DNA from 2 places in the Colwellia sp. MB3u-55 genome. Region 2 is predicted to be linked to the other one. Evidence: predicted binding sites of a transcription regulator. Region 2 holds the regulator's gene; the other holds the start of a gene.

Region 1 (4,339 bases), on a different contig from region 2:
GCTTGATGAAACTCATCCGTTAACGATGAATGCTAACGGCGAATTATATGTTTTAGTGCGTCGTAATTTATTGGCAAAAGTTCACCGCAATGTTTATTACCAATGGGCCGATTTAGCACAAGAAGTGGTTACAGAAAAAGGGATTGAATTAATTTTTTCAAGTGCTAACCACAAGTTTAGTTTAGGAAAAATTGATTAAATTTCTCACCTTTATAATTACTTATTGTTTATAAAGGTGAGAGTTTCGCTTAAATTACCCGCGAGAAGCGCTGTTGGTTAACGTGCTGTTTCATATAAGCATCAAAACTCATACAAATATTACGAATCAACAAGCGTGCTTTCTGATTTACTTTAATAAAATCAGCCGTATTTTCAAGTAAACCATCACTGATAAATGTTTTCAGTAGTGGTAAATCTTCAGCAAAATATTCGTCAAAATCAATGTCGTACTTTTTACTGTTCTGTTGTTTATCAATATATAAATTACACATTAATTCACGAATAACTTCGCCACGGATCACGTCATCTGTTGATAAAATAACCCCTTTCACTTGCGCGTTTTTTCTAGTATCTATCGCTTTATAATAGGCTTGCAATTCTTTAATATTTTGGCTGAAAGAAGTACCGATATTACTAATAGAAGAAACACCTAATCCTAATAAGTCACAACCACCCTTAGTGGTATAACCTTGGAAATTACGGTGCAGGGAACCCTCTTTTTGTGCAATAGCAAGTTCGTCATTAGGTTTAGCAAAGTGATCCATACCAATGAAATCGTAGCCAAAGTCACAAAGTTTTTCGATGGCAAGTTTCATTAAGGCAAATTTTTCTTGCACGCTGGGTAACCATTCGTCACGTAATTTACGTTGGGCAGCAAATCGATTTGGAATATGTGCATAGCTAAACAATGAAATACGGTCGACATCCATCTCATGAGCTTTGTTAAGCGTTTTTGTAAAGGTTTCTATCGTCTGGTGAGGCAAACCATAGATCAAGTCGATATTAATTGATTTGAAGCCCACTGCCTTTGCATGGGCAATAAAGTCGCTAATAAATTCGGTTGATTGCACACGATTAATTGTTTCTTGTACTGTTTTGTCAATGTCTTGTACGCCAATACTTAGACGATTAAAACCTAAATCAAAGAGGTGTTCAGCAAGGTTCATTTCAATTTCACGCGGATCAATTTCTATACTCATTTCTACATGTTCAGCAAAAGTGAATTTTTCTTTTAATAAAGAGACTAATTTTGTGATTTGGATATGGGTTAAAAAGCTGGGTGTTCCACCACCCCAATGGAGCTGTTTAACCGTATAGTCAGTAAATAATTCAGCTCGTGCACTAATTTCTTCCGACAAAAACTCTAAGTAGGTATCGGCCTTGTTACGGTGGCGGGCAATAACTTTATTACAGCCACAGTAGTAGCAAAGGCTATGGCAAAAGGGAATATGTACATACAAGGACAATTCACGGTTGGGTGAATCTTTCACTGCTTGGACGAAATCTTGTGCATAAAATTCATCATGAAATTCTAATGCCGTTGGATAAGAGGTATATCTAGGTCCACTGGTATTATATTTAGCCAGTAATTTAGGGTCAAAAAATTGATTTGCTTGCATGGTTGGTTACCGAGTTAGCCATTACTTATATACGCGTTATCAATCAAAATATAGGTTGAATGGTAACGGGTATATGCTAAGTAACAGTTTAACAATGCAAACATTAATGATATTGATCGAGCGCAATAAAGCGTTATTAACTTGGTATAAAAATTAACTTGCTAGGGCACTCATACGTTCTTGGGCATATTGATGCAAAGAGGTAACGTCAATTTTTATCTGTGCGGATAAATCGCTCTCTGCTTTCATACGTTCAAAATCAAGTTTCATACGCTCATTTTTGGCAAGTTTCTTTCTTGCATCAAGAATAGGCATATGTTTAATTTTATCATAAAGTTCAAAGACTGCAGGAAACTCTGCTGACAAACCACTACTCAACTTTAAAGAGTCGAGCAATACACTCAATCGCCAACAACCCTCAGCGATATCACACTGCTCTTCTTTCATTGCGTGGGCAATAATCACGACACTACTAAGGATCTTAGAATCGTGTTTTGCTAAGGCAATTTTTTTATCTTGCTCTGCCTGTTTTATTTTAGCCGTTTGTGCCTTTAGCTGGCTTAATAATTTCACCGCATAAAAAACAAGCGCTGCAATAATCATTACTCCGCCAACTACTACATAAATCCAAGGGGTTGAAAACATGATAAAGCCTTATTCGAATTTTGACAGGTCACTGTTGTCAAATTTATCCCAAAGATCATCACCAGATTTTGCTGTGCTTGTCGTTTCAGGTGATTCGTCGTCGTCATCTTCATCTTCTATGCCGAGTATCTCACGTAGTTGTTGATGACGTTCCATTTTTTCATTGAAATAATCAACATCTTCGTTACTTAGCGAAATATCTTCATCTTGCTGGGCAAGGATACTTTGCAAACGGCTATCTTCTTCAATAGCGAATAGCTCTTGTTGCAATGAGGTATCAGCTTCAACAACACGAATAGCAGCAATTGGAGAGTTATCTGCTTTTACTTTGTTTTTGGCTTTAAAAGGTTGCACTGCCGCTGTTACCGGTCCGCCAAGATCTATTAGTTTTTTACTACCAATACGCGGATCTTTCTTTTCTGTAGGTAAGTGAGATTCTTTACCTGCATCAAAAGCTTCTTTTTGTCGGTTGCCGGCTTGCTTTCCTGTTTTCTTCTTTGGTTTTCTATCAACAGGAACTAGGGCTTTTTTCTTATCATCTTTTACTGCGCCGATAGGACCATTGCCTTGTTTTCTAGATTTTTTGGTACGAGACATAAAATAATTTCGTTTTTAAATTCAATGGTTCTATTTTACGTTATATTGTGGGAAACAGCGATAGTGTTTTTCATGATTAATTTTCAGGCATAAAAAAACGATGAACAAGTCATCGTTTTCATCAAACTTTAATTGGTTATCCTAACCTATTAGCAATTCCGTTTATAAGCTTTAACGTATTATTATTTTTTATGTTGCGTTAAATACTCGGTTCTTTTTTATCGGTCATCCTGACACTTTATTGGGTTGTCCTTATCGGTCTATTGACCTAAATATTAACAATCATCCTAATCTTAACTTAATCATCCGTATTCTTTTAAAGTAACCACTCATAAGAGAAGGTTAAGGCTTTCCGTGCAATTCAATCCATATTGTTATTTGGCTACAAAGTAGCTAGGCAATACTTTACCTTAGTTTATAAATGTCGCAAGTTATAAATATACATTTATTTACAATTCATGGGATAAAAAAGATTAACTTGTTGTTTTTAAAGTCTATTAATTTAATTAAAAGTTATTGAATGGTAAGAATATGTTTTCTCTATGGTTAGTGTCTTACATTAATAATCACAAATGGAGTACATTGTTGCGCTCGCTTTATATACGAAATCCTTCGTTTTATGTACTAATGTCCTATCTTGTCTAGTTTATGAGAGAAGTTTGTTGTGATTTTTAGGTTATACCGTGTTCGCAATAAACTAAGCTAAATAGAAATAATAGCTTAGTTTTATTTATTGGATATCGTTTGAGCATTAATGATTAATGATTAATGAGGGATAAAATAGTTTTATTCGTGTAACCAGGCCGCGTGTTTTGGTGCAACTTTAGTAACAGCCCACTCTTCAATCATTAAAGGTGCAACCCTTTTTAATTCTTTCATTTGTTCAACCGTACCGGTATTCGCTGCTAATTCTAAGCGATGACCACTCGGGTCAAAGAAATAAATTGATTTGAATACACCATGATGAACTGGGCCTAATACATCAACACCTTTACTTTGTAACTCTTCCTTTGCGGCGACAAGTGCATCAACATCTTCAACTTCTAATGCGATGTGCTGTACCCATGTTGGTGTGTTTTCATCTCGGCCCATGGTTGGAGAATTAGGAATTTCAAAAAAGGCTAAAACATTACCCATGCCCGCGTCTAAAAATATGTGCATATAAGGGTCTGGTGCCTTAGTCGACGGTACCTCATTTTCAGCGATGGCTACCGTTAGCTCCATGTTCAAATGTTCTTTGTACCAATCAACAGTAACTTTTGCATCAGTACAACGATAAGCGACGTGGTGAATTCGTTTCATTTTGATCATTTTAAACCCTTAATATTCTAGTTTTGAAAGCAATAAGGTTATTTTTGCACAAAGTAACTTTTGTTACTAGTTTGTGGTTTTTTAATTACACTAGCGTTTTACTTTTTTGTGGCAAAAAATTTACAGTAGATTTTTACAGCGCCATTTTTTGCTGAGCGTGCTGTCCA
Region 2 (4,339 bases):
ATAAACTGCAGGTGGTTTTCCCCTCAGGTATTTTATCTTTAACAATGGAGTAGGTATCTTCTTGCGCAATTTTATATTCAACACCTAAAGCTTCTAAGTATTCGGGAAGGATATGTTCAGGAAAACCGGGTTGTTTTTGATCAAGATTAACGGCAACAATATCAAAATGAATAGGCGCTGATTCTTTTAACAACATTAAAATAGCCAGTAGGGCGTAACTGTCTTTACCACCTGATACGCACACCATTATTTTATCGCCATCTTCTATCATATTATATTGCGCGATAGCTTGGCCAACATGTCGTCTTAAGCGCTTCTCAAGTTTACTCAGCTGTATTTTTTGGCTGGGTGTTAAAGATGTTATTGGTGTCGCTGATTGAGCGCTCATAGTGTTCCCTAGAGATATTTAAAATAAAAAAGTATGAATTTTACGGCGCGTAGTATAGCAAAAAGCCAAGAAAACCCTCGGCTTTTTAATGGATATTTACATATTTCAATATTAAGCTAGTGGAGAGAGGTAACCATCAGGTTTTATCGCTAAAACATCACAGTTAAGGCGGTCAATGACATGCTCTGCAGTATTACCGATAAGTGCTGCTGAAATCCCTGTTCGACCTATAGTGCCTAACACGACTAATTCAGCATCAATGTGCTTAGAAATACTTTGAATAACATCTTCAGGTAAACCTTCTTTAACATGGGTATTTTTGAGTGGAATATTAAAGCTATTAGCATGGTCTTTCATCGCACTTTTGTGATGATTAAACATCGTGTCGTTATATTCAGAGGCGTTAAACTCTGGAATTTCAATGGCAATATTTACTGGTGTACCCGGATAAGAATTCACTAAGTGTACATTGGCTTTAATAAGTGAAGAAAACACTATTGATTCTTGGGTTAACTTATTATTGAGCGCTTTGTGCTCATCATCATCGCTACCAATATTGAGTGCGGTAAGTAAATTACCATTACTTGGCCAACTATGGTCTTTAACCAGTAATACTGGGCAGGGACATTTCCTTAAGATATGCCAATCTGTTGGTGTAAAAATCACCGACTTTAGCTTGTCATGTTGATGGGTGCCTTTGATGACAATATCGAAGTTTTCAGTCAGTACTTTTTTGATGATCTTTTCAAATGGACGATTATGCCAAATAATACAGGTATCTATGGTTATGTCTTCGTGATCAGTTTCTGCAATCTTTTCGTCTAACCATAGTTTACGATCATTAATAACCGATTGACGCATTGCTTCTCGCTCTTCACCAGAAAGCATGGTGGTCATTTCATAAGATAAATCATAAATAGTTAAAAATGCAGTAATCTGTCCGCCACTATGTCGTGCTAATTCAATCGCACGTTTCAACGCTTTTTGATTTTCAGTGGTTGGATCAATAACGGCTAATATTTTTTTATACTTATCCATAATATTTACTCCCTACTTATTAAATAATATTAATAATAGACCATAATTAATAGATATTATTTGCTTTAAATCATAATATTTCAATAAAAAAAATGCTTAACATCTTTAATGTTAAGCATTTATCTATAATTATTTAAAAAAGCGATAAACTACAGCGAAGCACACTCGTTAAGTTTAACCATATCAAGTATTGTAATGAGCTTTCCATCTACTGTGATTAATTCATTTTTTTGGAAACGATTTAACAACCTACTGATGGTTTCAACCGTTAAACCAATATAATTACCAATGTCACTGCGCGTCATCGTTAGGCGAAAATCTGTCAGTGACATACCGCGTGCATGATAGCGACTAGCTAAGGTTGAAATAAAAGTCGCTAAGCGTTGCTCAGCATTTTTGCGGTTAAGTAGCGTTAGCATTTCTTGATCGGCGCGGATCTCGGAACTCATCATGCGAAGAATTTGTTTTTTTAGCTTAGGCATCGTATTCGATAATGAATCTAAAGTATTGTAAGGTATCTCACAGACCATAGATGTTTCTAAGGCTTTTGCAAAACTAGGGTGCTCTGACTCAGCAATAGCATCAAAACCTAATAAATCACCCGCTAAATGAAAACCGGTAATTTGTTCTTCACCTTGTTCATTTACTGTAAATGTTTTGAATGTTCCAGAGCGAATAGCGTATAAAGCTTGCATTTTATCGCCATCTTGGAAAATTTGTTCGCCTTTATGGATAGGGCGTTTACGGTCAATAATACTGTCTAGTGTATCAAGTTCTTTATCATTTAAAGAGAAAGGTAAACACAGCTCGCTGATACTACAGTTTTGACAATGGATATGTTGAGATGTAGAACATGGCTTTTTATACATATTAACCTAAATGATTTATCCCTAATTTATCGATCATATTAAAACAATTGCTGATATGCAAACATTAAACTGTATATACCATATGTAATTATCATTAGCGCCATTATTTTCTTGAATTTCGTATTAGTTAACAACGACTTTATACCAAAAGAGCCAAGTGAAAGACTTAACAAGGCTGGTAAAGTACCTAAACCAAAACTGGTCATTATTAGAGCGCCACTAAGAGCACTTCCACTGGCTAAGGACCAAGTTAATGTTGAGTAGACTAAACCACAGGGTAACCATCCCCAAATTGCTCCTAATGCTAGCGCTTGTTTAGCATTATTAATGGGAATAAACTTTTTACTTAACGGAGATAGATAGCGCCAAAGGAACTTACCTATTTTTTCAACTTTTGATAACCACATTAACCATTGGCCTAAATACAAGCCTAATAAAATTAAAAATACAGCTGCAAATAACCGAAAAAAACCTAATGGAACGCCAATGTTTTTGATGGCAATAGAACTACTAAATCCAACTATTGCTCCAATTAAGCTATAAGAAAAAATTCGGCCAACATTATATGCACCGACCAGCTTAAATTTATCGCAGCCTTGTTGTTGCGGCGATATAGCAGATGTTAACATCGTTGTTATGCCACCACACATACCGATACAATGTCCCGAACCTAACAAGCCGATGATGAATGCTGATAAATAATCAATACTCAACATGGTTATTATTTACTACCCGTATCATTTTTAGCTGTATTTTCGCTATGGGTTTCAGTGGTCTTTTTTGTGGTAATATTTTCATCTTCATCAAACAAGATACTCATCCCTTGTTTCTCTAAATCATCAAACTGCTCAGTCTTTACTGCCCAGAAAAACAAATAAATAGCGATAGAGGTTAGTATTATCGCTATGGGGATCAAAATATAAATAATGCTCATGGTTTTTATGCTCTATTATAAGTTTTCGTTTACTTTTTCAATAAACGTAATGAGTTAGTGATAACCAATATCGAACTAGCAGACATACCTATAACCGCTATATAGGGGGTAATGTAGCCTGAAACAGCAAGCGGCAATACGATAGCATTATAACCGAATGCCCAAAAATAATTTTGCCAAATAATGCGACGAGTTTTGTTGGCAACCTGTCTTAATGTTGTTATCGACTTTAAACGATTATTGAGTAAGATAACATCTGCACCGCTTTTAGCTATATCTGTGCCACTACCCATAGCAATCGAGACATGGGCTGCGCCAAATACTGGGGTATCATTGACACCATCGCCTACCATAGCAACGGTTGAGTTTTTAGGCTGATTTTTTATTATCTCCATCTTATTAGCCGCAGTCAAAGTACTATGTAACTCGTCTAAATGTAATAATGCCTGAACTTTTTCACAGCCAGCAGGGTTATCACCCGATAGCATGATGGTATAAAGATTACTTTTCTTTAAGTCATCTAACAGCGTTTGGGCATCATTACGAATTTCATCGCTTAAATAAAAAGCAGCGACTAATTGGTTGTCTGTTATCAATAGGCAAGAAGCCGTCGCAAATTCTGCCAACATCTTTGTTTCGCTAAGTAACCAATTAGGCTTACCCATTTGAAAGTATTGACCGTTCACTTTCCCCTGAATACCAGCACCTGATTTAATTTCAACGGCTTCAGTGTGGTAGGAGTAATCACGAAAGGCTTTAAACGGTTTGGCTAAAGGATGCTCAGAATAAGACTCAAGCGCTGCTGCTATAGCTAAAACCTGCTGCTCGCTATAGTTAAGCTTTTCATTATTAAAGCGCTTTATTTCATTAATAGAAAAATCACCAGAAGTTAAGGTACCTGTTTTATCAAAGGCAATCGTGGTTAATTTTGGTAAAGTTTCCATAACATGTGCAGATTTTATCATGATGCCTTCGCGGTTTAAGCGTGTGGTCGCACAGGTTAATGCGGTGGGGGTTGCCAATGACAAGGCGCAAGGGCAGGTAGCTACTAGTACCGATAAGGTGATCCAAAAAGCTTCTTCAGGTAAATGTTGTTGCCAATAAAATGCA

Evidence for each region. Region 2 encodes FNR, which switches genes on or off when oxygen is low (the NO sensors DNR and NnrR bind a similar motif). Its sites were predicted from a motif close to TTGATCTAGATCAA; they were not measured.
Region 1: a site for FNR is predicted at 1,732-1,745, ahead of hemN (oxygen-independent coproporphyrinogen III oxidase). Genes of this name have one in related genera too.

Annotation. Positions count from the first base shown of each region.
Region 1 is NZ_JACGUS010000114.1:169,726-174,064, reverse strand. Features, by position in the region: gene H4J66_RS10795 (DUF1285 domain-containing protein) at 1-199, shown strand, start outside; gene hemN (oxygen-independent coproporphyrinogen III oxidase) at 249-1,619, opposite strand; gene H4J66_RS10785 (DUF2489 domain-containing protein) at 1,773-2,264, opposite strand; gene yihI (Der GTPase-activating protein YihI) at 2,274-2,861, opposite strand; gene H4J66_RS10775 (VOC family protein) at 3,648-4,172, opposite strand; gene H4J66_RS10770 (M61 family metallopeptidase) at 4,293-4,339, opposite strand, start outside.
Region 2 is NZ_JACGUS010000072.1:38,860-43,198, forward strand. Features, by position in the region: gene ttcA (tRNA 2-thiocytidine(32) synthetase TtcA) at 1-388, opposite strand, end outside; gene uspE (universal stress protein UspE) at 500-1,426, opposite strand; gene fnr (fumarate/nitrate reduction transcriptional regulator Fnr) at 1,576-2,295, opposite strand; gene H4J66_RS03500 (sulfite exporter TauE/SafE family protein) at 2,334-3,011, opposite strand; gene ccoS (cbb3-type cytochrome oxidase assembly protein CcoS) at 3,017-3,229, opposite strand; gene H4J66_RS03510 (heavy metal translocating P-type ATPase) at 3,259-4,339, opposite strand, start outside.